One region of the Clostridioides sp. LIBA-7678 genome, then DNA from elsewhere that is predicted to be linked to it. Evidence: a T-box and tRNA genes for the amino acid it is inferred to sense, from the RefSeq annotation. Region 1 holds a T-box; the other holds one or more tRNA genes.

Evidence for each region. The T-box of region 1 lies ahead of leuS (leucine--tRNA ligase). A T-box ahead of a tRNA ligase gene usually reads a tRNA of that ligase, here a tRNA-Leu.
Region 2: it has a tRNA-Leu gene. The T-box ahead of leuS (leucine--tRNA ligase) is inferred to sense a tRNA for this amino acid. The anticodon was not compared.

What each region holds. Positions count from the first base shown of each region.
Region 1 covers NZ_CP196987.1:2,933,118-2,948,138, forward strand. Annotated here, with positions in the region: gene ACTG46_RS13905 (MDR family MFS transporter) at 1-594, shown strand, start outside; gene ACTG46_RS13910 (transglutaminase-like domain-containing protein) at 732-1,451, opposite strand; gene ACTG46_RS13915 (helix-turn-helix transcriptional regulator) at 1,498-2,256, opposite strand; gene ACTG46_RS13920 (RidA family protein) at 2,425-2,805, opposite strand; gene ilvA (threonine ammonia-lyase) at 2,900-4,117, opposite strand; gene aspD (aspartate 4-decarboxylase) at 4,776-6,404, shown strand; gene ACTG46_RS13935 (asparaginase) at 6,525-7,520, shown strand; gene leuS (leucine--tRNA ligase) at 7,607-10,027, opposite strand; T-box leader at 10,135-10,325, opposite strand; gene rsfS (ribosome silencing factor) at 10,378-10,728, opposite strand; gene yqeK (bis(5'-nucleosyl)-tetraphosphatase (symmetrical) YqeK) at 10,844-11,416, opposite strand; gene nadD (nicotinate-nucleotide adenylyltransferase) at 11,417-12,106, opposite strand; gene recX (recombination regulator RecX) at 12,382-13,020, shown strand; gene ACTG46_RS13965 (alpha-amylase family glycosyl hydrolase) at 13,173-15,021, shown strand, end outside.
Region 2 covers NZ_CP196987.1:26,985-42,005, forward strand. Annotated here, with positions in the region: gene dnaX (DNA polymerase III subunit gamma/tau) at 1-289, shown strand, start outside; gene ACTG46_RS00140 (YbaB/EbfC family nucleoid-associated protein) at 348-698, shown strand; gene recR (recombination mediator RecR) at 711-1,310, shown strand; gene ACTG46_RS00150 (hypothetical protein) at 1,452-1,673, shown strand; gene ugtA (glycolipid MHDRG biosynthesis glycosyltransferase UgtA) at 1,742-2,947, opposite strand; rRNA gene ACTG46_RS00160 (16S ribosomal RNA) at 3,456-4,958, shown strand; rRNA gene ACTG46_RS00165 (23S ribosomal RNA) at 5,241-8,137, shown strand; rRNA gene rrf (5S ribosomal RNA) at 8,320-8,436, shown strand; tRNA gene ACTG46_RS00175 (tRNA-Asn) at 8,443-8,517, shown strand; tRNA gene ACTG46_RS00180 (tRNA-Leu) at 8,522-8,607, shown strand; tRNA gene ACTG46_RS00185 (tRNA-Met) at 8,623-8,698, shown strand; tRNA gene ACTG46_RS00190 (tRNA-Glu) at 8,713-8,787, shown strand; tRNA gene ACTG46_RS00195 (tRNA-Gly) at 8,797-8,870, shown strand; tRNA gene ACTG46_RS00200 (tRNA-Val) at 8,876-8,951, shown strand; tRNA gene ACTG46_RS00205 (tRNA-Asp) at 8,957-9,033, shown strand; tRNA gene ACTG46_RS00210 (tRNA-Thr) at 9,046-9,120, shown strand; tRNA gene ACTG46_RS00215 (tRNA-Tyr) at 9,135-9,219, shown strand; tRNA gene ACTG46_RS00220 (tRNA-Leu) at 9,228-9,311, shown strand; tRNA gene ACTG46_RS00225 (tRNA-Arg) at 9,342-9,418, shown strand; tRNA gene ACTG46_RS00230 (tRNA-Gln) at 9,426-9,501, shown strand; tRNA gene ACTG46_RS00235 (tRNA-Ser) at 9,591-9,679, shown strand; tRNA gene ACTG46_RS00240 (tRNA-Phe) at 9,683-9,758, shown strand; tRNA gene ACTG46_RS00245 (tRNA-Met) at 9,765-9,838, shown strand; tRNA gene ACTG46_RS00250 (tRNA-Ile) at 9,853-9,929, shown strand; tRNA gene ACTG46_RS00255 (tRNA-Pro) at 9,952-10,028, shown strand; tRNA gene ACTG46_RS00260 (tRNA-His) at 10,035-10,111, shown strand; tRNA gene ACTG46_RS00265 (tRNA-Lys) at 10,120-10,195, shown strand; tRNA gene ACTG46_RS00270 (tRNA-Cys) at 10,202-10,275, shown strand; tRNA gene ACTG46_RS00275 (tRNA-Asn) at 10,282-10,356, shown strand; tRNA gene ACTG46_RS00280 (tRNA-Leu) at 10,362-10,447, shown strand; tRNA gene ACTG46_RS00285 (tRNA-Met) at 10,463-10,538, shown strand; tRNA gene ACTG46_RS00290 (tRNA-Glu) at 10,553-10,627, shown strand; tRNA gene ACTG46_RS00295 (tRNA-Gly) at 10,637-10,710, shown strand; tRNA gene ACTG46_RS00300 (tRNA-Val) at 10,716-10,791, shown strand; tRNA gene ACTG46_RS00305 (tRNA-Asp) at 10,797-10,873, shown strand; tRNA gene ACTG46_RS00310 (tRNA-Thr) at 10,886-10,960, shown strand; tRNA gene ACTG46_RS00315 (tRNA-Tyr) at 10,975-11,059, shown strand; tRNA gene ACTG46_RS00320 (tRNA-Leu) at 11,069-11,152, shown strand; tRNA gene ACTG46_RS00325 (tRNA-Gly) at 11,176-11,250, shown strand; tRNA gene ACTG46_RS00330 (tRNA-Arg) at 11,275-11,351, shown strand; tRNA gene ACTG46_RS00335 (tRNA-Gln) at 11,361-11,436, shown strand; tRNA gene ACTG46_RS00340 (tRNA-Lys) at 11,445-11,520, shown strand; tRNA gene ACTG46_RS00345 (tRNA-Ser) at 11,523-11,611, shown strand; tRNA gene ACTG46_RS00350 (tRNA-Phe) at 11,615-11,690, shown strand; tRNA gene ACTG46_RS00355 (tRNA-Met) at 11,697-11,773, shown strand; tRNA gene ACTG46_RS00360 (tRNA-Ile) at 11,785-11,861, shown strand; tRNA gene ACTG46_RS00365 (tRNA-His) at 11,882-11,958, shown strand; tRNA gene ACTG46_RS00370 (tRNA-Lys) at 11,967-12,042, shown strand; tRNA gene ACTG46_RS00375 (tRNA-Cys) at 12,050-12,123, shown strand; tRNA gene ACTG46_RS00380 (tRNA-Arg) at 12,132-12,208, shown strand; tRNA gene ACTG46_RS00385 (tRNA-Val) at 12,221-12,296, shown strand; gene ACTG46_RS00390 (hypothetical protein) at 12,372-12,785, shown strand; gene ACTG46_RS00395 (pyruvate carboxylase) at 13,088-15,021, shown strand, end outside.

The DNA.
Region 1 (15,021 bases):
ACAGTATTGATTATGATTGTGTATGCTTCAATGATGTCTGCTACATTAATGATTCCTCTATATATACAATCTGTAAGAGGTTTTTCTGCACTAGTTTCAGGTTCTTTAATGATGCCAGGTGCTATACTGATGGTTGCATTAAATCCAATTGCAGGTCGCCATTTAGATAAATATGGACCTCAAGCTTTATCAATATTAGGAACTGGCTGTTTATTTTTAGGAACTTTGTCTTTTGCTTTTTTAGGTAAAGATACCTCTTTAATTCATGTATCATTAATGTATTGTATACGTATGATTGGTATTTCACTAGTTCTAATGCCATTAACTACTTGGGGACTTAAAACTCTGGATAGGGAACTTATATCTCATGCTACAGCAATAAATAGTACACTTAGACAAATATCTGGTGCTATAGGCTCTGCTGTACTTATTACTATAATGACATCTGCTACAAAAAAAGCTCATATGAGTTCAGCTATTCTGTCTAACATACATGGAATGGATGTTGCATTTTCAACAGCTGCTACTCTTGCATTTATTGGTTTAGTTATTTCTATATGTTTTATAAAAGAACGTCAAATTATTAGAGGCTAACAAAAAGAAGTTAATAAAAAAGGAGTTGTCACATGAACAGTTTAAGTTTGCTATGTGATAACTCCTTTTTATTTATTTTAATCATCATATTTTTAATTATGCTATATTTTCCTATATAGGCTCTATACATTGAACACTCAGTTATTTTTGCCAAAATAATTGTTTCTAATCTTACATACATTTTTTGTCATTATTTTTCTAATAAGATGCACATAGATGAAGTTTTTTAATTTTGATAGATGTTGTGAATGAGTAGAGAAAAATACATCTGGTGAAGAAAAAACACCATAATCATATGCTATAGCTTCTTTTTGAATAAAAGTATCTTTACCATCCCAATCAATAGATGTGTTTTTCAAATCATTTGTGGCTATTGCATACTTTTTGAATGTTCCATTCTGGTTAATAAATTTCTTCTGAATTGCTTCTAAATATTTTTTATCAGTTATTACTCCCTCTAGAGCAATCCATTTATCTTGATAAAATACCTCTACCCAAGTATGAAGAATATATTTTGGTGCTAATAATGAAATCAATTTAGATGTAGCACCTCGTTGAAAGTCTTTTGTTACATTAAAAGCATGAAGCCTACAAGGGATATTCACTGAACGCAATAATGCCATTAAAAGAGTAGCTTTTGTATTACATTGTCCCATACCTTCATTTAGTACCTGTGTTGCCTTCAACATATCAGAAGCATTATAGCCAAATAAAATATCATTTTGGACAAACTCATAAATAGATTTTATTTTATGAAAATCATCTAAATCTAACCACTTCTTAAGTGATACCAAAAACTTAAGTTGTGGGTCACTATAGTTTAGCATTTTGGTTTCTTCTAAATATTCTTTATTCATAATAAATCCCCTTTCTTAATACAACTTCATTATATAACGAGAATATTTAATATACTTTCAAAAACTCGCTATCTTTTAAAGATAAAGAAACGGGCATTCCCATCATACGCTTAACTGTTCCTGCAAAGTGTGATGGAGTGTCGAATCCAGCAATCATAGAAGCTTCAGTAACATTTTTCCCAGAAAGCAATTCTCCAAAAGCACACTCCATTTGATGAAGTAAAATATAGCTTTTTAAAGGTATCCCAATTTGCTCTTTAAACAAATGTGATAATCTACTTGCTGATAGTGCCACTTTATCTGCAAAGTTTGAAATCGTATGATTATCACAATTACAAGTATGTAATAATTGAAGCAATTCTGTAATTCTATCATCATAGTATTTGATAGTTGCAGGGAAATTCAAATAGTTGTTAAGCATTTTCATAAACTTTAAATACTGTTCTTTACTGGATTGATATGTCAAAAAAGTTCCTTGTTGACGTAATTCATCTAATCCATCTTTTTCACATATCCAATATCCAAAATCATTCATTTTTGAGGTAAGCTGTTCTGCAAATATAGATGTAGGTTCAATAAGAGCAGAATAATAAACTTTTTTTCTTGTTGAAAATGAGTGAGAGATATTTTTATCTACTACGATACAATTACATTTAACTAATTTTTCATTGACTGTTATTTCAATGCTATCTTCTATTCCTATAAATAGTTGTAACATCCAATGGCTATGTTTATCCGCCTCTAAATGATTTGTAATCATACTAATTCTATCTTCTTGCCAAAAAATTTTATTTATAATGTTCATTGTATCACTTCCTTCTTCTAAAAATATCACTCTTTATTTTAATAGATTGTCCTATATTTGTGAATACATTTTGATAAAAGACCTGCAAAAAAAGCATGAATCCTTAGGATAAAAATACCCAAGAATTCATGCCTAATCTAATAGCTACATGTTCCAAATTATATATTCTTATAATACAGCTATTACTTCTATTTCAACTTTAACGTCTTTTGGTAATCTAGCAACTTCTACACAAGCTCTTGCTGGTTTATTTTCTCCAAAATATTCAGCATAAACTTCGTTTATAGCTCCAAATTCATTCATATCTTTTATAAATACTGTAGTTTTAACTACATTTGAAAAATCAGCTCCACTTTCAGCTAATATAGCTTTAAGATTTTTTAAAGATTGAGCAGTTTGAGCTTGTACATCTCCTTCAACTACTTCCATAGTCTCTGGTACAAGAGGAACTTGTCCAGATACAAATAATAAGTTTCCAGCTTTTATAGCTTGAGAATATGGTCCTAAAGCTGCTGGTGCATCATTAGTATGTATTACTTCATGTTTCATTTTAAAATCCTCCTAATTCGTTAATCTGATACATATAAAATGTATCTTCATACACTATTATACTATTTTTCTTGTATATTATATACACTTTTTACTATAATTCTATAATTTTAAAACCTTTGTCTTCTATAGCTTTCTTTATTTTAGCTATATGGTCATAATCTATTGTCTCTAGTATAAATTCCGCACTTTGTTTTCCTAGAGCTTCTCCTGCTGATAATTTACCTTGATTAGCACTTAAAATGTTTCCACCATTCTCACTTATTATTCTAGTTAATTCAGCAAAGTTTCCTGGCTTGTCTTCCATAATTGTACTAAATGAATATCTTCTTCCTTCTTTAGCTAAAGCAACACCTATTATTCTATATAATGTATTTATGTCTATGTTACCACCAGATATTATACAAACTACATTTTCATCTTTTGCTGGTACATACTTACCACTTAATATAGCAGCTGTACATACAGCTCCAGCACCTTCTGAAACTATTTTTTGACTTTCCATCATAAATAATATTGATTCTGCAATTTCTGTTTCTTCAACCACAACTATTTCATCAACTAATTCGTTTATTATTTCAAAAGTTAAATCTCCTGGAGTTTTAACAGCTATACCATCAGCTATTGTAGTATCATTAAATGCTGTTGTTACTTTTCCATTTTTAACTGATTCTTTCATTGAAGGTATATTTGCAGTTTGAACCCCAACTATTTTCACATTAGGATTTAATGCTTTTGCAGCTACAGCTACACCAGAGATGATTCCACCTCCACCAACTGGGCATAATATAGTATCAACTTTATTGTCTAATTGTTCGAAAATCTCAAGAGATATAGTTCCTTGTCCTGCTATAACATATTTATCATTGAATGGATGTAAGAAAGTTGCTCCTGTTTCTTTTTGTATTTCAACAGCTTTTGCATACGCGTCATCATAAACTGCACCATTTAAAACTACTTCTGCTCCATAACCTTTAGTTGCACTAACTTTTGCTAAAGGTGCAGTTGCTGGCATTACTATTGTAGATTTTATACCAGTCATTTTTGCCCCTAATGCAACACCTTGAGCATGATTTCCTGCACTTGAAGCTATAACTCCATTTGCTTTTTCTTCATCTGTTAAACTTGCTATTTTGTTACAAGCTCCTCTTAATTTAAAAGAACCTGTTTTTTGAAGATTCTCACATTTATAGAACACATTTGCTCCTGTTTTTTCGCTAAGTTTAACACTTTCAAGTAAGTCAGTTCTTTTTACTATGTTTTTGATGGTCTCTCTAGCTTCTTTCACATCTGTTAAGGTAACGTTTATCATTTTATTCCACTCCCGTAAATCCAATTTTTGTTTATTACTTTCTATATAATTCTATATCTTTTTTTTTTAAAAATCAACATGTAAACGATTTTTATAATTTTTTAATTAATCACAAAAAAACTAAAAATACAACAATTGAATACAATAAACACATATCTTCAATTCGTTTAAATTACATTAAATGATAATTTAAAAATATATTTTACAATTTTATCAAAATAACAATGTATTCTTTATTTTTTTTATTAAAATTTGTATTTTATATTATTTTATTTACTTACAAACTATTTTTTTGGCTTTTTTTAATCTTATTAAAGTTAACAAAATAATAATAAACATATATTACTAAACAACTTCAATTTAAAAGAAAGTTTTACTTTATTTTTATTCAAAATTAGAAAACTATACATTAATAATAAAATATAATAAAAAAACTAAAATACCAATAAAATTGAAGATTTCTTTTATATAACAATCATTTTTTATTAAAAGGTGTTTTTTATTTTAATATATATTTAATAAGGTTAAATAGAATAATCATTTTAATTTTATACTTTACTTTTTCTATAAACCTATTATAATTAAAGTATAATCATTTTGCTAACTTGTTTATTTTATTATAAAAATGTGAAACTTATTACATAAGGAGGAATTTAACATGAAAAATAATACTTATAAAGAAATCAAAAACATATATGGAAAAATAAGCCCTTTTGAATTTAAGGACAAATTAATAGATATTGCAAAATACACTGCAAAAGAAAATAACAGAGAGTTACTTGATGCAGGTCGTGGTAATCCAAATTGGATTTGTTCAACTGCTAGAGAAGCCTTTTTTACTTTTGGTCATTTTGCTATTACTGAAACTCGTTCTAATTGGGATTTAGGTCATTTGGCTGGAATGCCTCAAAAGAAAGGTATAAAAGAAAGATTTTTTAAATTTATAAATGAAAATATAGATATGCCTGGAGCATACTTAGCTAGAGATATTATAAACTTTGGTATAAATGAACTTGGATTTGATGGAGATGAATTTGTTCATGAACTAGCTGATGGAATTATTGGTGATAACTATCCACTTCCAGATAGAATGTTACCTCATATGGAAAAAATAGTGCATGATTACTTGGTTCAAGAAATGAAATATGATATATCAGGTAAATATGGTGATGTAGAGATTTTTGCTGTTGAAGGTGCTACAGCTGCCATGTGTTATATTTTTGATTCATTAATGGCTAATGAACTACTAAAAAAAGGTGATACTATAGCTTTGATGACTCCAATATTTACACCTTATCTTGAAATACCTAATCTTCCTCGTTATGATTTTAAAGTTGTAAATATAAATGCTAATGCAGTTGATGAAAAAGGTGCTCATACATGGCAATACACTAAAAAAGAATTAGAAAAACTTCGTGACAAGTCTATTAAAGCTTTATTTGTTGTTAATCCTAATAATCCTGCATCTATAGCTATGGATGACACATCTTGTAATAACCTAATAGATGTGATTGAGAATTATAACAAAGATTTAATGATAATATCAGATGATGTGTATGGAACTTTTGTAGAAGACTTTTCATCATTGATGTCAAAACTTCCTTACAACACTGTTGGGGTTTATTCTTATTCAAAATATTTTGGAGTTACAGGATGGAGACTTGGTACATTTGCACTTCATAAAAAAAATGTTTTTGATAAGAAAATAAATGATTTAACTGGAGAATTAAAAAAATCAGTAGATAAGCGTTACAGTGATATGAGTCTTAATCCTTCTAGCCTTTCATTTATGGAAAGAGTTGTTGCTGATAGTAGACTTGTTGCTCTTAATCATACTGCTGGTCTTTCTACTCCTCAGCAAGTACAAATGGCATTTTTCTCTGCATTTGCCTTAATTGACAAAGTTGATGCCTACAAAAAACTTAATATGAGTATCTGTCATAGACGTCAAAAACTATTGTTTGAAGCTTTAGAGCTTCCAATCAATGAAAGTAAAAATAATGCTGCATATTATACTCAATTTGATATTGAAGAATGGGCTAAATTAAACTATGGAGAAGATTTATTTAAATTTATAAGTAAAATTTCTGCTCCAGTGGATGTTCTTTATAAATTAGCTAATGACTATTCTGTAGTCTTACTTAGTGGAAATGGATTTTATGGTCCTGAATGGTCAATCAGAATATCTCTAGCAAATTTATATGATGAGGCTTACACTAAGATAGGAAAAGCTATCAGAGAAATACTAAATGGTTACATTACTGAATGGCAAAAAACTAAGAAATAGTTATATTACACTGAAATATCTAAATTATATGAATAAAAGAATTTATGTAGACCTTAGCTACTTTTTTTGATATAATCCTATCGGAATTATAAATTTTATTTATGAAAGGCAGAGAATAGTATGAGTATTAAGAAAAAAGTTGCCATAGTTTTTACTGGTGGAACTATATCTATGACAGTGGATGATAAAGTAGGAGCTGCTATACCAACTTTATCGGGGGAACAAATATTATCAATGGTTACCAATATTGATAAAGTCGCAGATGTGGAGGTCTTTAACTTTGATGAAATTCCAGGACCTCATATAACGCCTTATAGAATGATGGAATTAAAAAATTATGTAAATGATTTATTAGCAAGAAAAGATATTACAGGAGTTGTAATAACACATGGTACAGATAGTTTAGAAGAAACAGCTTATTTTCTAGACCTTACAATTGATAACATTAAACCCGTAATAGTCACAGGTGCTATGAGAAGTAGCTCTGAGCTTGGATATGATGGTTCAAGTAATTTATCTGCTTCAGTTTGTACTGCTGTATCTAAAGATGCTATGGGCAAAGGTGTTCTTGTAGTCCTAAATAACGAAGTATTATTAGCTTCTGAGGCTACTAAGACAAATACTCTTTCTTTAAATACATTTAAATCTTTAACTAGTGGTCCATTAGGAATAATTGACTGCAATGAACTTGTTCTTACAAGAGATATTGTAAATAGAACAATTATAGATACTGATAAGGTAGAATCTAAAGTTGCTTTATTTAAAGCATATGTAGGAGAGAATGCAGATTTTATAAGATTTGCTGTTGATAGTGGATATAAAGGTATAGTTATTGAGGCAATGGGTAGAGGTAATATTCCTCCTCATATGCTTTCTGGAGTTGAATATGCTAGAGAAAAAGGACTTCCTGTTGTTATAGTTTCTAGATGCCACTCAGGTAGAGTGTTTGATAGCTATGGTTATTATGGTTCTGGTAGAGATTTAAAAAATCTTGGATGTATATTTGGTGGAGACCTTCCAGGTCAAAAAGCTAGAATAAAACTTATATTAGCACTTGGGAAAACTGATAATCTTGATGAAATCAAAGACTTCTTTGAAAAAGGAATCTACTGTTAATTATAATAAATCTTAAAATAATAAACCCCTATTACAATTTTTAATTAATTTGTAATAGGGGTCTTATTTTATCTTATAGTTTTAATTTATTTCACAACTACATTGACTAACTTCTTAGGTACAGCAACAACTTTAACTATAGTTTTACCTTCAACTAATCCTTTTATTTTTTCATCTTCTAAAGCTACTTTTTCCATTTCTTCTTTAGATATATTTGAGTTAACAGTTAATTTTCCTCTAACTTTTCCATTAACTTGTACAACAACTTCTATTTCATCTTTTACCAAAGCTTTTTCATCATACTTAGGCCAGTCTATATCAAATACACTTCCATCTTTACCTATCATAGTCCATAATTCTTCACCTAAATGAGGTGCAAATGGTGCTATTATAGTTACTATAGTTTGTACACCTTCTTTTATAACTGCTTCATTTATATTATCTAATTCTTTATATTTATACATATCATTTATTAATTCCATAAGAGCTGATATAGCAGTATTAAATCCAAATTTTTCACTTAAATCAGCAGTAACTTTTTTAAGTGTAGAATGTATAGTATATCTCATATCTTTATCTTGAGAATTTAATTCTCCAAACTCTACATCCTTTTTAACTACATCTGCTAACTCATCAACCAATCTATAAACTCTATTTAAGAATCTAAAACATCCATCAACACCTTGCTCTGACCAGTCTAAATCTCTTTCTGGTGGTGCTGCAAATAATACGAAAAGTCTTGCAGTATCTGCTCCATACTCATCAATTATATCCATAGGTGATACTGTATTGCCTTTAGATTTACTCATTTTAGAACCATCCATAAGAACCATTCCTTGAGTAAGTAAGTTTTTAAATGGCTCATCGAAATCTACCATACCCATGCTCTTAAATGCTTTTACAAACCATCTTGCATATAATAAGTGCATTATAGCATGTTCCACTCCACCTATATATTGGTCTACTGGATGCCATCTATTAACTAACTCTTTACTAAATGGCTCACTTTCATTATTACTATCCACATATCTTAAGAAATACCAAGAAGAATCTACAAATGTATCCATAGTATCAACTTCTCTTCTAGCTGGTTTTCCACAGTGAGGACAAGTTGTTGACATAAATTGCTTTGAAGTAGTAAGTGGAGATTCACCTTTTCCAGTAAACTCAACATCTGTTGGTAAAAGAACTGGTAAATCTTCTTTTTTAACTGGAACTATTCCACACTCATCACAATAAACTACAGGTATAGGACAACCCCAGTATCTTTGTCTTGAAACTAACCAGTCTCTTAATCTATAGTTAATAGTTCTCTTTCCTCTACCTTCTTTTTCTAATTTATCTATTATTCCTTCAAATCCTTCTGAAGCATCTAATCCATTAAACTCTTCTGAATTTATTATTTTGTTATCTTCTGTTATTACATCTATTATATCTAAATTATATTTCTCAGCAAAATCTCTATCTCTTTCATCATGTGCAGGAACTGCCATTATAGCTCCAGTTCCATATTCAACTAATACATAATTAGCTATCCATAAAGGAACCTTCTTACCATTTAAAGGGTTTATAACATATCTACCTATAAACATTCCTTCTTTTTCTACATCAGCAGCTGTTCTTTCTATTTCTGTCATTGTATGCATTTTTTGAACGAAAGCTTCAACTTCTGCTTCATATTCAGTACCAGCAACCAATTCTTTAACTAACTCATGTTCTGGAGCAAGTACCATATAAGTAACTCCATAAGTTGTATCTGGTCTAGTTGTAAACACTGTCATAGACTTATCAGTTCCATCTATATCAAAAACTAAGTCTGCTCCTGTACTCTTACCTATCCAGTTTTTTTGCATTATTTTAACCTTTTCTGGCCATCCATCTAATGTATCTAAATCATTAAGTAATTCTTCTGCAAATTCAGTAGTCTTAAAATACCATTGCTCCAAATCTTTCTTTAATACTGTTGCTTTACATCTCTCACATGCTCCTTGAACAACTTGCTCATTTGCAAGAACAGTCTCACAAGAAGGACACCAGTTAACATAAGATTTTTTCTTATATGCAAGCCCATGTTCTAAAAACTTCAAAAATATCTCTTGAGTAAATCTATAGTATTCTGGAGTTGAAGTTGCTACTTCCTTATCCCAATCATAGCTAAGACCTAATAAATTTAATTGTTCTTTCATTTCTTCTATATTTTCCATTGTCCATTTGTGTGGATGTATACCATGTTTTATAGCAGCATTTTCAGCTGGCAAACCAAAAGAATCCCATCCCATTGGATGAAGTACATTATACCCTTCCATTTTTTTGAATCTTGCGACAACATCACCTATAGAATAGTTTCTAACATGACCCATGTGTATCTTTCCAGATGGATAAGGGAACATTTCTAATGTGTAATAATTAGGTTTTTCAGTTTGTGCTGTATCCATTTTATACTGCTTATTGTCTTTCCAGATTTTTTGCCATTTCGATTCTACTTCTTTAAAATTATATACGCTCATATTTTGCCTCCTATTTTAGTTGTGTTCAACTACCTTATTTAATATTATTTACTTATAATTTCCAAATAATGCCTTGAAAATAAAAAATCCCCATCACTAAACTTACGTTTAGGGACGAGGATAAATCTTCGCGGTACCACCCTAATTAGTCTACATTATATAGACTCTCTTAGATAGCTTTTAATCCAGCTATGGAGAATAGATTTCAATCTAGTAAGTTCAAAGTTATATAATATTAGTTCTCACCTTCCACTAACTCTCTGAAAAAATATAATCTTTTACTGCTCTAGTCTATTCAATTTAATATAATTTTTGAAATTTTCTAACTATAATAACATATATTATCATGTTTATGCTAATGTGTCAATATCTATATAAGGCGCATCTTTCCATAATTTTTCTAAATTATAAAATCCTCTGTTTTCCTCATTAAATACATGAACCATTACATCTCCATAATCAAGAAGTACCCAAGTTTGAGTGCTTTGTCCTTCTTTTCCTCTTGGCTCTAGTCCTAGTTTTGCTAATTCATCTTCTACATTATCAGCAATAGCTTTTACCTGTCTCTGAGAAGATGCTGTAGTGATAATAAAGTAATCGCACAAACTAGAAACTTTTCCTATATTTATTATAACTGTATCTTGACCCAGTTTATCTTCTATGGCATCATATGCTATTTTTGTCATTTGTTCCACTGTCATATAAAATTCCTCACTTTCCTAATTAAAATACACTTAGTTATTGTAACATATTAATACGACTTTGTAACATAGTCAATTTTAAATTTATTAATATATTTGCCTTTATGTATGTTTTTTATAATAACTTTTGTTTAATTAGATAGTTTCTTGCCATAACTGTTCTTGGATGTATCTCTTCTTTTTTATTAATAACAAACATTAAGGTATTATTAAAAGAAGTTAAAAGTGCTTCATCAAGCTTTCCTCCATATGCCAACTCTCTTAATGTATCTACAACTGGGAATTTTCTACCTTCTTCAATTAAATCAGCTATGTAAATTATTTTTTCTAAAAGAGACATATCTTCTCTTCCTGTTGTATGATATTTGATTGCATTTATAATATCTTCATCTTCTATTCCAAACTCATACTGACATATGTATGACCCAATTACACTATGAGATAGAGAGCGATTTCCATCCTCTATTGGGTCTAAGTATATTTCATACTTATTTACATAATCTTCTATTTCTTTATCACTTAAATACTTTGCACAATCATGAATCATTCCTGCTAAACAAGCTTTTTCTTTGTCACACCCATAAATCTCACATAATTTTTCAGCACATTTTGCAACATTTTTTGAGTGGCTAAGCCTCCCCACTGGTAACATTTGATTTAGTCTCTGGTTAATATTCTCTAAGTTCATTTAATCATCTCCATATTGATATAGTTTATTTTCATATAAATAATTTTCTACATTTTCGGGTACTAAGTAACGTATTGACTTGCCTTCATTTAGCTGTTCCCTTATATATGTGGATGATATATCCAGTGATGGAACATAAACTGTTATAATGTCAGCATCGTACTTTTTAGTTAGTTTTTCTATAGTCTCTTGTGACCTTAATAAACTAATTCCTGGTCTAGTTGCAGCTATAAAGGTAGCTAACTCAAAGTTTTTCTTTACATCTTTCCACTCTTCAACACTACAAATAGCATCTGCCCCTGTTATAAAATAAATATCTGCATTTTTGTATTTTTTCTTCAAGTATTTTAATGTATCTATTGTATAAGTCCTTTTTTTTCTTTCGATTTCTACTTTTGAAACTAAAAAATCTTCATTGCTTTCAGTTGCTAGAAGTGTCATATTATATCTATCATACTTGTCTGTAGTGATACATAACTTATGTGGTGGATTTCCTGATGGTATAAAGATAATTTTGTCAATGTCATACTTGTCTCTAATAAACTCTGCTGTTGCTAAATGAGCATAATGTATAGGGTCAAAAGTACCTCCCAATATACCTATTTTGATTTTGCCTTTATGGCGATTAAATTTCTCTAGTTTTTCAGTATTTTTCAACTCCGCCTTCTTAACTAGATTTTCGCTTTTCATATTTTGTCTCCTTTTAATGTTATAATACTATTGTACCATTATTTTTTATTTCTTAAAGCTTATAATTTATTTTTTTTGGTATATAATTATATTTATATGATAAAAAATGCTTTAAAAAATAATTATTTAACATGTTTTTACTTTACTTTTTAATAAAAATAACTTTTTACTATTTTGTCTTAATTTTGATAAAATATAACATATAAATGTAAGTTTTTTATTAAATTTTATTAGTTGCTTTTGTTAATATAATTACATACAAAAAGGGAGGATTTATGGGTATAATTACTAAGATAGAACAACAAAAAAGAAATGATGATAGAGTTAATATTTATGTAGATGATAAATTTTTTATTGCTATATTTAAAGAACTTGTTTATACATTCAACTTAAAAAAAGGGAATGAAATAAATGAAGAGGAGTTAAAACCTATTTTGGATGATGAAATGTATATAAAAGCTAAAAATAAAGCACTAAATATTTTATCTCATGCTGACCAGTCCGAAAAAAAAATAAAAGAAAAGTTATCAGCAGAATTTGATGAAAACATAATTGATAGAGTTATAGATTTTCTTAAAAATTATAATCTCGTAAATGATAGTGTATTGGCTCAAAAAATAGTTAATACAAATGTTAATTTAAATAGATGTGGCAAAAACAGAATTAAGCAAAATCTATACAATAAAGGTATCAATAGAAGTACAATTGATGAAGCTGTGTCTGAATTGGATAAGGATACTGAATTTGAAAATGCTATGTATCTAGCAAAGAAAAGGTTTGAGAGGGTAAAGAAGGAAGATAAAAAGAAAATATATCAAAAAATTTCTCAACATCTTTCCTATAAAGGCTTTGATTATGATATTATTAAAAGAGTTTTAAACAAACTTTTAAATTTTGATGAATATGATATATAAGTGTAAATACTAAGGAGGTAAATTATGAAATTAATCATTGGTGGCTTAAGCTTTTTATTAGGATTATATAATATATATCAATTATATAGAGAAGATAGTATGAGATAAATATTATTTTTTAGATGTAATATTTATTATGGAGGAGAAACAAAATGAAAAGTCAAAAAAGATTTAAAATTTTAGATATTGATGTATACCTACAGCCATTTGAATCTGATATAAAAAAGCGAATGAAACATTATGAAGATGTTAAAGCAAAATTATTAACCAATTATAAAGATTTTAGTTCTTTTGCAAATGCTCATCTTTACTATGGCTTTCATCAGACAAATGATGGATGGTTTTACAGGGAATGGGCTCCAAATGCAGACAGTTTATCATTAATTGGTGACTTTAATAATTGGAATAGAAAATCTCATCCTCTAAAAAAAATTGGTTCTGGTAATTGGGAAATATTTATTCCCAACAAAGATAGTTTACCTCATAAGTCAGAGGTAAAAGTACAAGTCATTGCAAATGGAAAAACATTTGACCGTATACCACTATATATAAAAAGAGTAATTCAAAAAGATTTTGGTGGATTTAATGGACAAGTATGGCAGCCAGAGACTCCATTTATTTGGACTGACAATGAGTTTGACTTAAAAAGCATAACTTCTCCACTAATCTATGAATGTCATATAGGTATGGCTACTGAAAATGAATCTATTGGGACTTATAGTGAGTTTACTGAAAATATACTTCCTAAAATAAAAAAATCTGGATATAACACTATTCAGCTTATGGCTATTATGGAACACCCATATTACGCATCTTTTGGGTATCAAGTTTCAAATTTTTATGCAATCTCTTCTAGGTTTGGTACTCCTGAAGACTTAAAAAATCTTATAAATACTGCTCATTCCATGGGAATTGCTGTTTTATTAGATTTAGTTCATTCTCATGCTGTAAAAAATACTCTAGAGGGAATAAATGAGTTTGATGGAAGTGAACATCAATTCTTCCACTCAGGTCCAAAAGGAAATCATCCTGCTTGGGGTACAAAACTCTTTAACTATGGTAAACCTGAAGTAATCCATTTCTTACTTTCAAATATAAAATTTTGGTTAGATGAGTATCATTTTGATGGTTTTAGATTTGATGGTGTAACCTCAATGTTATATCATAACCATGGTCTTGGAGTTTCATTTGATAGTTATAAAAAATATTTTAGTATGAATACAGATATTGAGGCTATAACATATCTCCAATTTGCAAATGAATTGATAAAAGAGATTAAACCTAGCTCAATAAGTATTGCAGAAGATATGAGTGGAATGCCTGGTATGTGTATACCTATAAAAGATGGTGGAATTGGATTTGACTATAGACTTGCAATGGGTGTCCCAGATTTTTGGATAAAAACTATTTCTAACTTATCTGATGAAAATTGGGATTTGGGTAAAATGTGGTATGAACTTACAACTAGACGCCCTGGTGAAAAAAATATAGGTTATTGTGAATCTCATGACCAAGCATTAGTTGGTGACAAAACAATTATTTTTTGGCTAGCTGATAAGGAAATGTACTGGAACATGGAAATAAACTCAAATAATCATATTATAAATAGAGCTATCTCTCTAATTAAGCTAATCAAATTAATAACTTTTTCTCTAGCTGGTGAAGGATATCTAAATTTTATGGGAAATGAATTTGGACATCCTGAATGGATTGATTTTCCACGAGAAGGAAACAATTGGAGTTATAAGTATGCTAGAAGGCAATGGAGCCTTTCAGAAAATGATACTTTAAAATATAAACAATTATTAAACTTTGATAAAGCTATGCTTGAACTTACAAAATACAGTGATGTTTTTATCCAAAATGGCTACGAACTTATACATATGGATAATGATAAAAAACTTTTAGTATACAGTAAAGGCAAATATTTATTTATATTTAATTTCCACCCTAATCTAATACAGTCAGTTGATATTTCAAAATTTCAAAATACAAACTACA
Region 2 (15,021 bases), 1.3 Mb from region 1:
AAAAAGTTTTAACGTATATTCTAATATGTTGTATGTTATATTTAATGATAAATTTGATTTCGCGAAAACTAGACTAAGCTCCCAAGATACAATAACTTATTTAGAAAAAACAATAAGAGATGTTTTAAATAGAAGTTTTAGTGTGAAAATAGTATTGACATCAGAGGTCAAAGATATAAATCTTGAAGTTAAAGAGAAAAAGGATATTGGTGAAGAGATATTAAAGAACATAGTAGATGAAGAGATATTAGAAATAAAAGATAGTATTGATGAAAATGAAAGTAAATAATAAAATATTATTATGATATAATAATAAAATGAAAATAAGTTTAGGAGGAATAGTATTTATGGCTAAAAAAGGTTTTGGAGGCGGAATGATGCCTGGTGGTGGAAATATGAATAATTTATTAAAGCAGGCTCAAAAGATGCAAGAAAATATGCAAAAAGCTCAACAAGAGTTAGAAAATAAAGAAGTAGAAGCCTCAGTTGGTGGAGGAGCAGTTACTGTAAAGGTTAATGGTAAAAAAGAAGTTTTGGATATAACTATTAAGCCAGAAGTAGTTGACCCAGATGACATAGAAATGTTACAAGATTTAGTTTTAAGTGCGATAAATCAAGCATTGAGAAATATTGATGATATACAAGCAAATCAAATGAATAAGGTAACTGGAGGTATGAATATACCAGGGTTATTCTAGTAGGTGATATTTATGCAAGTTTATACAGGTCCAATAACGAGACTTATAGAAGAATTTTCAAAGCTTCCTGGAGTAGGAAGAAAGACTGCTCAAAGATTAGCATTTCATATAATTAGTATGAATACTAATGATGTGGAAGCTTTATCTAAGGCTATTATAGATGCAAAAAGAGAAATAAGATATTGCTCAATTTGTTGTAACATAACAGATACAGACCCATGTAGTATGTGTTCAAATAAAAGTAGAGATTCAAGTGTCATATGTGTTGTAGAAGATCCAAGAGATGTAGCAGCTATGGAGAGAACGAGAGAATTTAAAGGTAAATATCATGTATTAAATGGAGTGATTTCTCCAATGGATGGAATTGGACCAGATATGCTAAAAATAAAGGAGCTTATACAAAGGCTTGGCAATCAAGATGTCAAAGAGATAATAATGGCAACAAATCCTACAATTGAAGGAGAAGCTACAGCTATGTATATTGCTAGATTAGTAAAGCCAATGGGAATTAAAGTTACTAGGATAGCTCATGGTCTTCCTGTTGGAGGAGATTTAGAGTATGCAGATGAAGTTACAATATCAAAAGCATTAGAAGGTAGAAGAGAAATATAAAAATCGAGGTTAATACCTCGATTTTTGTAATTTTTTGGTGTTAAATTCAAATTAATTTTGATTTAGATTTATTGAATAAATTTCTTCTGTATTGTATAATTTGTTGTATAAATCATTTAAAAATTTTGATAGGGGTGCAACATGAAACCAATTATGAACTTAGAAGAACATAATGCAATGAAAGAAAAAAGAGTTAAAAAAATGAAATCGAAAGATAAACCTAAACATGATGATTTTGATGATATAAGTTTTTCTAATAAGAAAAAAACTAAGAAAACTGCACGTAACAAAAACACTGAATTCAGAAATAATTATAAAAACTATCAGTATGATTATGAAGAAGACTTTTATGAACCAATTTAATATTAAATAATTAGAAAATAAAAAATCCCTAATAGATAATATATACTATAGGGATTTTATTTATTTTATCAATTAGAAATTATACTTAAAATCAAATTAGCTATATTTTGTGCTGAATTTGATTTTCTTATTGATTTAATATTTCCTTTTAACATCTCTAATCTACTTGGGTCATCTATTAGAACCTTTAATAATATTGATAAATTATATTTCTTTGTAGTTCTAAGTGCAGCACCACAATTGGATAAAAAGTCTAGATTTTCTTCTTCTTGTCCAGGTATGTAATATGGAACTATCATAGGTACATCTTTTAAAAGTGCTTCAGTTGTAGTAAGTCCTCCAGGTTTACTTACTAATACATCTATAGAAGCTAAGATATCATTCATTTTATTAGTATATCCAAGAACACATACATTTTTATTATGAGAACGAGACATAAGTTTTTTTTCTATTTTTTCTTTCAAGTTTTCATTCCTACCAGTTATCACAAGTATCTGAAAGTCTCTATCAGTGTCTAATAACTCATCTAGTGTTTCTTTTATATTTCCAGCTCCAAAGCTACCACCCATAAGTAAAACTGTCAATTTATCAGGCGATAAATTTAACTCAGAAAGAACAACTTCTTTATCCCTATGGGAAAGAAATGATTTCTCTACAGGAATTCCAAAGGTTCTAATTTTGCTAGATTCAACTCCATCAAATACCAATAATTCTTTTACATATTCATGACCAACTATATAATAATCAATTTCATTTTGTATCCATGTAGAATGTGTAGTATAATCAGTTAATACAGAAATAAGTGGAGGAACATTAATCGTGTTTGTGTGATGTTTATAAAAATACTCTGTATAAGTATTTGATTCATTATTATGTAAGTTAAAGTTTTTTTTCAATGTACTAAGAGCAATCATTGGAAAAGGATGTGTTCCAATAATTAAATCTGGTTTTGTATTTCTAATAAGTTTTTTAAATTTTTTTGCCATAAATGTTATTATTAAATTGTCTTTAAATTCATTTTTTGATAAAAGATTCGTTTCAGATAATCTATATACACTGCCATATGCTTTAGGTGTATATATAGCAGATTTTTCATATCCTCTTGAAATTATCTTATCCATTGTGTTATTAACTAATTTTAAACTATCTATTATTTCACATTCAATTGGTTCTCCATCAATTGTTTTGGAAGTAAGCTCTTCTTTAATAGCTAGAGCAGCTCTATTATGTCCACCACCAGTGGAAGCAGACATGATTAATACTTTTTTGCTCATAATAAAATCCTCCTAAAATGTAGCATAGTATTTGTATGATATTATATTTTGATATATATAAATTGTCATTGTAAATCAAATTATTAATAAATTATTTTTTAATATTAATCTAATACAAGATTACAAAAATTACAAGTGAAAGAAATGTAAATTAATCTTAGAAAATATATGCTATTATAAATATCTATTACAAATAAAAAATTTAATTATAGAATAAAAAGGAAGATTGAGCATAGAATATATATTAGTTTTATGAAATAAACACTTCTAAACAGTATTAAATTTAAAAATTTGAATATAAAAAATATCTGAGAAATAAAAAATTAAAAAAAATGAAAAATTATATTGACTTGGATAAATAAAGGTGATATAGTATTACTTGTCCTTGAAAAAAGGAAAAAGAAATAAACACGAACATTGAAAATTAAACAGTAGGTTAATTTATATTAAGAAACAAACCATAAAGCCAGATATTTTGATAACAATAGTATCTGAGCCTGATAAACTTTTATTTGAGAGTTTGATCCTGGCTCAGGATGAACGCTGGCGGCGTGCCTAACACATGCAAGTTGAGCGATTTACTTCGGTAAAGAGCGGCGGACGGGTGAGTAACGCGTGGGTAACCTACCCTGTACACACGGATAACATACCGAAAGGTATGCTAATACGGGATAATATATTTGAGAGGCATCTCTTAAATATCAAAGGTGAGCCAGTACAGGATGGACCCGCGTCTGATTAGCTAGTTGGTAAGGTAGCGGCTTACCAAGGCGACGATCAGTAGCCGACCTGAGAGGGTGATCGGCCACATTGGAACTGAGACACGGTCCAAACTCCTACGGGAGGCAGCAGTGGGGAATATTGCACAATGGGCGAAAGCCTGATGCAGCAACGCCGCGTGAGTGATGAAGGCCTTCGGGTCGTAAAACTCTGTCCTCAAGGAAGATAATGACGGTACTTGAGGAGGAAGCCCCGGCTAACTACGTGCCAGCAGCCGCGGTAATACGTAGGGGGCTAGCGTTATCCGGATTTACTGGGCGTAAAGGGTGCGTAGGCGGTCTTTCAAGTCAGGAGTGAAAGGCTACGGCTCAACCGTAGTAAGCTCTTGAAACTGGGAGACTTGAGTGCAGGAGAGGAGAGTGGAATTCCTAGTGTAGCGGTGAAATGCGTAGATATTAGGAGGAACACCAGTTGCGAAGGCGGCTCTCTGGACTGTAACTGACGCTGAGGCACGAAAGCGTGGGGAGCAAACAGGATTAGATACCCTGGTAGTCCACGCTGTAAACGATGAGTACTAGGTGTCGGGGGTTACCCCCCTCGGTGCCGCAGCTAACGCATTAAGTACTCCGCCTGGGAAGTACGCTCGCAAGAGTGAAACTCAAAGGAATTGACGGGGACCCGCACAAGTAGCGGAGCATGTGGTTTAATTCGAAGCAACGCGAAGAACCTTACCTAAGCTTGACATCCCAATGACATCTCCTTAATCGGAGAGTTCCCTTCGGGGACATTGGTGACAGGTGGTGCATGGTTGTCGTCAGCTCGTGTCGTGAGATGTTGGGTTAAGTCCCGCAACGAGCGCAACCCTTGTCTTTAGTTGCCATCATTAAGTTGGGCACTCTAGAGAGACTGCCAGGGATAACCTGGAGGAAGGTGGGGATGACGTCAAATCATCATGCCCCTTATGCTTAGGGCTACACACGTGCTACAATGGGTAGTACAGAGGGTTGCCAAGCCGTAAGGTGGAGCTAATCCCTTAAAGCTACTCTCAGTTCGGATTGTAGGCTGAAACTCGCCTACATGAAGCTGGAGTTACTAGTAATCGCAGATCAGAATGCTGCGGTGAATGCGTTCCCGGGTCTTGTACACACCGCCCGTCACACCACGGGAGTTGGAGACGCCCGAAGCCGATTATCTAACCTTTTGGAAGAAGTCGTCGAAGGTGGAATCAATAACTGGGGTGAAGTCGTAACAAGGTAGCCGTATCGGAAGGTGCGGCTGGATCACCTCCTTTCTAAGGAGAATTACCTACTGTTTAATTTTGAGGGTTCGTTTTTACGAATACTCAAAATTAGCACTTTAAGCAACATAATAAACTGAACGAATGTTAAGTTTGTTTGTTGGCACTGTGCATTAGCACTTTAAGCAACGGGATTTATCCGTTGGCGACGTGCGTTAGCACTTTGAAAACTGCATATATATTTAGTGATATGACATCTAATTTGTAATATATAAAGCTGATAACTTTTAAAAATTATCAAGTTGATAGACTTTAATCTATCAAACCTTTTTAACTGGTCAAGTTATTAAGGGTGCAGGGCGGATGCCTTGGCACTAGGAGCCGATGAAGGACGTGATAAGCTGCGATAAGCTTCGGGGAGTTGCACGTAAACTTTGATCCGAAGATTTCCGAATGAGGAAACTCACTTAGAGTAATGTCTAAGTATCATTAAGTGAATACATAGCTTAATGAGGGGAACTCAGGGAACTGAAACATCTAAGTACCTGAAGGAAGAGAAAGAAATTCGATTCCGTAAGTAGCGGCGAGCGAACGCGGAAGAGCCCAAACCATTAAAGTTTTCTTTATTGGGGTTGCGGACATATCATAACGAAGAGGTATCGTAATTGAAGAGGTTTGGAAAGACCCACCACAGAAGGTAATAGTCCTGTATGTTAAACGAGAAGACTTTAGATATGATCCAGAGTACCACGGGACACGTGAAACCCTGTGGGAAGCAGGAGGGACCACCCTCCAAGGCTAAATACTACCTAGTGACCGATAGCGTATAGTACCGTGAGGGAAAGGTGAAAAGAACCCCGGGAGGGGAGTGAAATAGAACCTGAAACCCTGCACTTACAAGCTGTGGAAGCACATTTCTTGTGTGACCGCGTACTTTTTGTAGAACGGGCCAACGAGTTACGTTAAGTAGCAAGGTTAAGCACTTAAGGTGTGGAGCCGTAGCGAAAGCGAGTTTTAACTGAGCGTTCAGTTACTTGACGTAGACCCGAAACCGGGCGACCTACCCATGAGCAGGATGAAGCGAAAGTAAAATTTCGTGGAGGTCCGAACCCACGAGCGTTGAAAAGCTCGGGGATGACTTGTGGGTAGCGGTGAAATTCCAATCGAGCCCGGAGATAGCTGGTTCTCCCCGAAATAGCTTTAGGGCTAGCCTCAAGGTGAGAGATACGGAGGTAGAGCACTGAATGTCCTAGGGGGTATTGCACCTACCGAAGACTATCAAACTCCGAATGCCGTCATCTTATACTTGGGAGTCAGACTGTGGGTGATAAGATTCATAGTCGAAAGGGCAACAGCCCAGATCGTCAGCTAAGGTCCCTAAATGTAAGTTAAGTGGTAAAGGATGTGGGATTGCACAGACAACCAGGATGTTGGCTTAGAAGCAGCCACTCATTCAAAGAGTGCGTAATAGCTCACTGGTCGAGTGATCCTGCGCCGAAGATTTCCGGGGCTAAAACTTACTACCGAAGCTACGGCATCATTATGATGGGTAGGGGAGCTTCCCATACGGGTTGAAGCATGACCGTAAGGACATGTGGACAGTATGGGAGTGAGAATGTTGGCATGAGTAGCGAGATGTGGGTGAGAATCCCACAGGCCGTAAACCCAAGGTTTCCAGGGGAAGGTTCGTCCGCCCTGGGTTAGTCGGGACCTAAGCTGAGGCCGAAAGGCGTAGGTGATGGACAACAGGTTGATATTCCTGTACTACCGATAACCGTTTGAGAGATGGGATGACACAGTAGGATAAGCTAAGCACACTGTTGGTTATGTGTGCCCAAGCATTGAGGCAGTCAGAGTAGGTAAATCCGCTTTGATAATGCTGGGATGTGATGGGGAGCGAAATTTAGTAGCGAAGTAGCTGATTTCACACTGTCAAGAAAAGTCTCTATCGAGGTTAAAGGTACCCGTACCGCAAACCGACACAGGTGGGTGAGGAGAGTATCCTAAGGCCCGCGAGAGAACTGTTGTTAAGGAACTCGGCAAAATGACCCCGTAACTTAGGGATAAGGGGTGCCACCATCCGGTGGCCGCAGAGAATAGGCCCAAGCGACTGTTTACCAAAAACATAGGTTTCTGCTAAGTCGCAAGACGATGTATAGGAGCTGACGCCTGCCCGGTGCTGGAAGGTTAAGGGGATCTGTTAGAGCAATCGAAGCAGTGAACTTAAGCCCCAGTAAACGGCGGCCGTAACTATAACGGTCCTAAGGTAGCGAAATTCCTTGTCGGGTAAGTTCCGACCCGCACGAAAGGCGTAACGATTTGGGCACTGTCTCAACAACAGACTCGGTGAAATTGTAATTCCGGTGAAGATGCCGGATACCTGCGACAGGACGGAAAGACCCCATGGAGCTTTACTGTAGCTTGACATTGGGTCTTGGTACTACATGTACAGGATAGGTGGGAGGCTTTGAAACCAGGACGCCAGTTTTGGCGGAGCCATCCTTGGGATACCACCCTTGTAGTACTGGGACTCTAACCATAGGCCATGAATCTGGTCTTGGGACACTGTCAGGTGGGCAGTTTGACTGGGGCGGTCGCCTCCCAAAAGGTAACGGAGGCGCTCAAAGGTTCTCTCAGTACGGTCGGAAATCGTACGTAGAGTGTAAAGGCAAAAGAGAGCTTGATTGCAAGACATACAGGTCGAGCAAGGATGAAAATCGGACTTAGTGATCCGGTGGTTCTGCGTGGAAGGGCCATCGCTCAACGGATAAAAGCTACCCTGGGGATAACAGGCTTATCTCCCCCAAGAGTCCACATCGACGGGGAGGTTTGGCACCTCGATGTCGGCTCATCACATCCTGGGGCTGTAGTAGGTCCCAAGGGTTGGGCTGTTCGCCCATTAAAGTGGTACGCGAGCTGGGTTCAGAACGTCGTGAGACAGTTCGGTCCCTATCCGTCGCAGGCGTAGGAAATTTGAGAAGACCTGTCCTTAGTACGAGAGGACCGGGATGGACGTACCTCTGGTGTACCAGTTGTTCTGCCAAGGGCATGGCTGGGTAGCTATGTACGGAATGGATAAGCGCTGAAAGCATCTAAGCGCGAAGCCAACTTCAAGATAAGATTTCCCACCGCAAGGGTAAGACCCCAGAAAGACTATCTGGTTGATAGGTCGAAGGTGTAAGTGCAGCAATGTATTTAGCTTATCGATACTAATAGGTCGAGGACTTGACCAAATTATTTGATGTTCATTCAATAAAATATATGTGTAGTTTTTAGAGTGTTAACTCTAGATAAAGTACTAACTTCAATTAATATGGTATATATCATATTAAACAATTACTATTTAGTACTTTAAAACTATTGACATTTAAAAATAAAGATGTTAATATAATACTTGTCTTATAAATAGGCAATATGTGGTTATAATAGCAAAGAGGATACACCTGTTCCCATTCCGAACACAGAAGTTAAGCTCTTTAGCGCTGATGGTACTTGGTGGGAAACTGCCTGGGAGAGTAGGACATAGCCACGTGGATATTCCAAGGTAGCTCAACGGTGGAGCAACCGGCTGTTAACCGGTAGGCTGTGGGTTCGAGCCCCACCCTTGGAGCCAAAAAGCCGAAGTGGCGGAACTGGCAGACGCACAGGACTTAAAATCCTGCGGGACTTACCTCTCGTACCGGTTCGATTCCGGTCTTCGGCACTTATAAAACAATATCGCGGAGTGGAGCAGTTGGCAGCTCGTCGGGCTCATAACCCGAAGGTCGTAGGTTCGAGTCCTGCCTCCGCAACCATTAAAAATCAAAACGGCTCGTTGGTCAAGAGGTTAAGACACCGCCCTTTCACGGCGGTAACAGGGGTTCAATTCCCCTACGAGTCACCAATTAAATATGCGGGTGTAGCTCAATGGTAGAGTTCTGGCCTTCCAAGCCAGCTGTGAGGGTTCGATCCCCTTCACCCGCTCCAAAAATGGGACCATAGCTCAGCTGGGAGAGCACCTGCCTTACAAGCAGGGGGTCACAGGTTCGAGCCCTGTTGGTCCCACCATTTGCGGCCTGGTAGTTCAGTTGGTTAGAATGCCAGCCTGTCACGCTGGAGGTCGAGGGTTCGAACCCCTTCCAGGTCGCCAAAACAAAAAAGTGCTGGTGTGGCTCAACGGTAGAGCAGCTGACTTGTAATCAGCAGGTTGTAGGTTCGATTCCTATCACCAGCTCCATGTAAAATTAATACGGAGGATTTCCCGAGCGGCCAAAGGGGGCAGACTGTAAATCTGTTGTCATCGACTTCGGTGGTTCGAATCCACCATCCTCCACCAAAAAATGCGCGGATGTGGCGGAATTGGCAGACGCACTAGACTTAGGATCTAGCGCCATTGGCGTGGGGGTTCGACTCCCTTCATCCGCACCATTTTTATTTGATTTGTACATATATAATTGTGGGTGCATAGCTCAGCTGGATAGAGCAACGCCCTTCTAAGGCGTGTGTCCGGGGTTCGAATCCCTGTGCGCTCACCACATATATTGGGGATTAGCCAAGTCGGTAAGGCACATGACTTTGACTCATGTATGCGTAGGTTCGAGTCCTGCATCCCCAGCCAAATAATATATTTGCTAAACTATATTTAAATTATTTCTATTTTGAATATAGTTAGGTATGATTTTAAAGTAAGTTTAAGTATCTTAATGTGGAGAGGTGTCCGAGTGGTTTAAGGAGCTGGTCTTGAAAACCAGTGACTTCGAAAGGGGCCGTGGGTTCGAATCCCACCCTCTCCGCCAAATGCCCAGATAGCTCAGTCGGTAGAGCAGGGGACTGAAAATCCCCGTGTCGGTGGTTCGATTCCGCCTCTGGGCACCAAAGTATGGCGGTATAGCTTAGTTGGCTAGAGCGTTCGGTTCATACCCGAAAGGTCATAGGTTCGACTCCTATTACCGCTACTAAAATTTAATGTGGGCCATTAGCTCAGTTGGTTAGAGCGCCCGGCTCATAACCGGTAGGTCTGGGGTTCGAGTCCCTGATGGCCCACCACATTAAATTAAGCAAATAGCTTCGAGGTGTAGCGCAGTTTGGTAGCGCACATGGTTTGGGACCATGGGGCCGGGGGTTCGAGTCCCTTCACCTCGACCAATTAAGGTGGGTATAGCTCAGTTGGTTAGAGCGCCAGATTGTGGCTCTGGAGGTCGTGAGTTCGACTCTCATTATCCACCCCAACTAATATGGTCTATTAGCTCAGTCGGTAGAGCACCTGACTTTTAATCAGGGTGTCCCGCGTTCGAGTCGCGGATAGATCACCAAAAGGCGGCGACATAGCCAAGTGGTAAGGCAGTGGACTGCAACTCCTTGATCCCCAGTTCGAATCTGGGTGTCGCCTCCAATATATTCCAAGGTAGCTCAACGGTGGAGCAACCGGCTGTTAACCGGTAGGCTGTGGGTTCGAGCCCCACCCTTGGAGCCAAAAAAGCCGAAGTGGCGGAACTGGCAGACGCACAGGACTTAAAATCCTGCGGGACTTACCTCTCGTACCGGTTCGATTCCGGTCTTCGGCACTTATAAAACAATATCGCGGAGTGGAGCAGTTGGCAGCTCGTCGGGCTCATAACCCGAAGGTCGTAGGTTCGAGTCCTGCCTCCGCAACCATTAAAAATCAAAACGGCTCGTTGGTCAAGAGGTTAAGACACCGCCCTTTCACGGCGGTAACAGGGGTTCAATTCCCCTACGAGTCACCAATTAAATATGCGGGTGTAGCTCAATGGTAGAGTTCTGGCCTTCCAAGCCAGCTGTGAGGGTTCGATCCCCTTCACCCGCTCCAAAAATGGGACCATAGCTCAGCTGGGAGAGCACCTGCCTTACAAGCAGGGGGTCACAGGTTCGAGCCCTGTTGGTCCCACCATTTGCGGCCTGGTAGTTCAGTTGGTTAGAATGCCAGCCTGTCACGCTGGAGGTCGAGGGTTCGAACCCCTTCCAGGTCGCCAAAACAAAAAAATGCTGGTGTGGCTCAACGGTAGAGCAGCTGACTTGTAATCAGCAGGTTGTAGGTTCGATTCCTATCACCAGCTCCATGTAAAATTAATACGGAGGATTTCCCGAGCGGCCAAAGGGGGCAGACTGTAAATCTGTTGTCATCGACTTCGGTGGTTCGAATCCACCATCCTCCACCAAAAAAATGCGCGGATGTGGCGGAATTGGCAGACGCACTAGACTTAGGATCTAGCGCCATTGGCGTGGGGGTTCGACTCCCTTCATCCGCACCATTTTTATTCAATTTAATAAACGAGCGGGAATAGTTCAGTGGTAGAGCGCAACCTTGCCAAGGTTGAAGTCGCGAGTTCGAATCTCGTTTCCCGCTCCAAATTTTATGTTTATATTGTAATGTGGGTGCATAGCTCAGCTGGATAGAGCAACGCCCTTCTAAGGCGTGTGTCCGGGGTTCGAATCCCTGTGCGCTCACCACATATATATTGGGGATTAGCCAAGTCGGTAAGGCACATGACTTTGACTCATGTATGCGTAGGTTCGAGTCCTGCATCCCCAGCCAAATAACATGGTCTATTAGCTCAGTCGGTAGAGCACCTGACTTTTAATCAGGGTGTCCCGCGTTCGAGTCGCGGATAGATCACCAATGGAGAGGTGTCCGAGTGGTTTAAGGAGCTGGTCTTGAAAACCAGTGACTTCGAAAGGGGCCGTGGGTTCGAATCCCACCCTCTCCGCCAAATGCCCAGATAGCTCAGTCGGTAGAGCAGGGGACTGAAAATCCCCGTGTCGGTGGTTCGATTCCGCCTCTGGGCACCAAAATATGGCGGTATAGCTTAGTTGGCTAGAGCGTTCGGTTCATACCCGAAAGGTCATAGGTTCGACTCCTATTACCGCTACCAAAATTTAATGTGGGCCATTAGCTCAGTTGGTTAGAGCGCCCGGCTCATAACCGGTAGGTCTGGGGTTCGAGTCCCTGATGGCCCACCACATTAAATTATGAATACATGGTGGGTATAGCTCAGTTGGTTAGAGCGCCAGATTGTGGCTCTGGAGGTCGTGAGTTCGACTCTCATTATCCACCCCAACTAATACGGTCTATTAGCTCAGTCGGTAGAGCACCTGACTTTTAATCAGGGTGTCCCGCGTTCGAGTCGCGGATAGATCACCAAAAAGGCGGCGACATAGCCAAGTGGTAAGGCAGTGGACTGCAACTCCTTGATCCCCAGTTCGAATCTGGGTGTCGCCTCCAATAAAAATGCGCTCATAGCTCAACTGGATAGAGTGTCTGACTACGAATCAGAAGGTTAGGGGTTCGAGTCCCTTTGGGCGCACCATATAAACATCGAGGGATTATAGCTCAGCTGGGAGAGCACCTGCCTTACAAGCAGGGGGTCACAGGTTCGAGCCCTGTTAATCCCACCAGTGCAAACCTCTAGTAATTTTACTAGAGGTTTTATTTTTGATTAAAAAAGTTTTTATATTTTGGAGGTAAGGAACTTGTATATAATAATAGGAAATGAAATAGTTGATAGCGAAGAACTAAAAGTAACTATAGATAAAAATAGCAAATTTAAAGTTGAAAAAGATTTAAGTAAAAGTACAAAGAGAGAAGATGTAATTGCGTATCAGTTAAGTATAGATTTGAGTTACTTAGATACTATAATAAGTGAACAATATGATTCTGTTAACTTATCTGATGAAGAAAAATTTGATGAATATATGACTTTATCTGATGAACTTGCACTAGATTTAGAAGAATTTATGCCAAAATACACAATAATAAATGCTAGAGCATATAAATTAGATGAGGTAGATGGAGTCGTAAAAATAATATTGGCTATAGCTTATGCAGATTTAGGTCATTTAAAACTTTCAGATGTAGTGAAGAGGGTATCTAGACAAATAGATTAGGGTATGAACGATATTAAAAAAATATATAAAATCTTACGTAAAGATGAAAATAATTATGTAAACGTAAGAAAAAACAGTATAAAATCAAGTCAATTGTAGAAATTTTCACATAAATTTGCCTGAAATTCCATAAAAAATGCCTTAATTTTAGTGAGGTAAATTGAGTTTACACAGTCTAAAAATTACTTATATTTATAAATTTATCTTATTAATTAAGGAACTTGCTTAAACATCTTCAAAAATAAAGTATTTTAGTCTATAATCTTTAATATTACACAAACAATAAAGGAGAAGAATAGAGTATGCTTAAAAAGTTTAATAAAATACTAGTAGCTAATAGAGGCGAAATAGCTATAAGAATATTTAGAGCCTGTTCAGAATTGGGGATAAAAAGTGTTGGTATATATAGTAAAGAAGATAAATATGGATTATTTAGAACAAAAGCAGATGAATCATATCTGATAGGGGAAGGCAAAGGTCCAATAGATGCATATCTAGACATGGATGGAATAATTGACTTGGCGAAGAGAAAAAAAGTTGATGCGATACATCCAGGATATGGTTTTCTAGCAGAGAATGCAGAGTTTGCTCGTAAATGTGAAGAGAATGGAATTACTTTTATAGGACCATCATCTAAAGTAATGAATATGATGGGAGATAAGATAAATTCTAAGAAAATCGCAAAAGAAGTTAATGTTCAAACTATACCAGGTGTAGAAAAAGCAATAAAAAGTACTGAAGAAGCAAAAGAAGTTGCAAATAAAATAGGTTATCCTGTTATGATAAAAGCATCTAACGGTGGTGGTGGTAGAGGTATGAGAATTGTACACCGTGAAGAAGACTTAGAGATTGAATATGAGACTGCTTGTAGTGAATCAAGAAAAGCTTTTGGAGAAGATATCATATTTATAGAAAAATATATAGCTGATCCAAAACATATAGAAGTTCAAATATTAGGAGATAACTATGGAAATATAGTTCATTTATACGAAAGAGACTGTTCTGTTCAAAGAAGACACCAAAAAATAATAGAATATGCCCCAGCTTTTTCACTAGATGATAAAGTAAGACAAGAAATATGTGAAGATGCAGTTAAATTATCAAAACATGTTGGCTATTCTAATGCTGGTACATTAGAGTTCTTAGTAGATGCTAATGGTGGACATTATTTTATAGAAATGAACACAAGAGTACAAGTTGAACATACTGTAACAGAGATGGTTACAGGAATAGATATAGTTCAAAGTCAAATACTAATAGCTCAAGGTTATAGTTTAGATAGTGAAGAAATAAATATAAAATCACAAGATGATGTAGAAATAAGAGGGTATTCTATCCAATGTAGAATAACTACAGAAGACCCTAAGAATAAATTTATGCCTGATACAGGAAAAATTCAAGTTTATAGAACTGGTTCAGGATTTGGTATAAGACTAGATGGTGGAAATGGATTTACAGGTGCAAATATAAGTCCTCACTATGATAGTTTGTTAGTTAAAACAATTTCTTGGGATAGAACATTCCAAGGAGCTATAAATAAAACTATAAGATCAGTAAAAGAGCTTAGAGTTAGAGGAGTTAAAACTAATGTAGGATTCTTAGTTAATGTTTTAAATAATCCTATATTCTCAAATGGTAAATGTAGTACTAAGTTTATAGATGAAAATCCAGATTTATTTGAAATAACAGAAAGTAAAGATAGAGGTACAAAATTACTTCAATTTATAGGGGATGTAATTGTAAATGATAATGCTTGTAAAGAAAAACCACTATTTGATGCATTACATGACCCAAGAATGGATAAAGATGGTTCAAAGGCAGAAGGAAGCAAAATACTTTTTGATAAGTTAGGCAAATCTGCATATATAGAAAAGATAAAAAATGATAAGAAATTGTTGCTAACAGATACAACAATGAGAGATGCACATCAATCATTATTAGCAACAAGAATAAGAACATATGATTTATTAAAAGCTGCTCAGCCAACAGAAAAATATCAAAAAGATTTATTCTCACTTGAAATGTGGGGTGGAGCTACTTATGATGTTGCATATAGATTTTTAAAAGAATCACCTTGGCGTAGATTGCAAAAGCTAAGAGAGGAAATACCAAGTATAATGTTCCAAATGTTGCTTAGAGCATCAAATGGAGTTGGATATAAAAACTACCCAGATAATGTAATAGAAGAATTTACAAAAGAATCTGCTAGACAAGGTATAGATGTATTTAGAATATT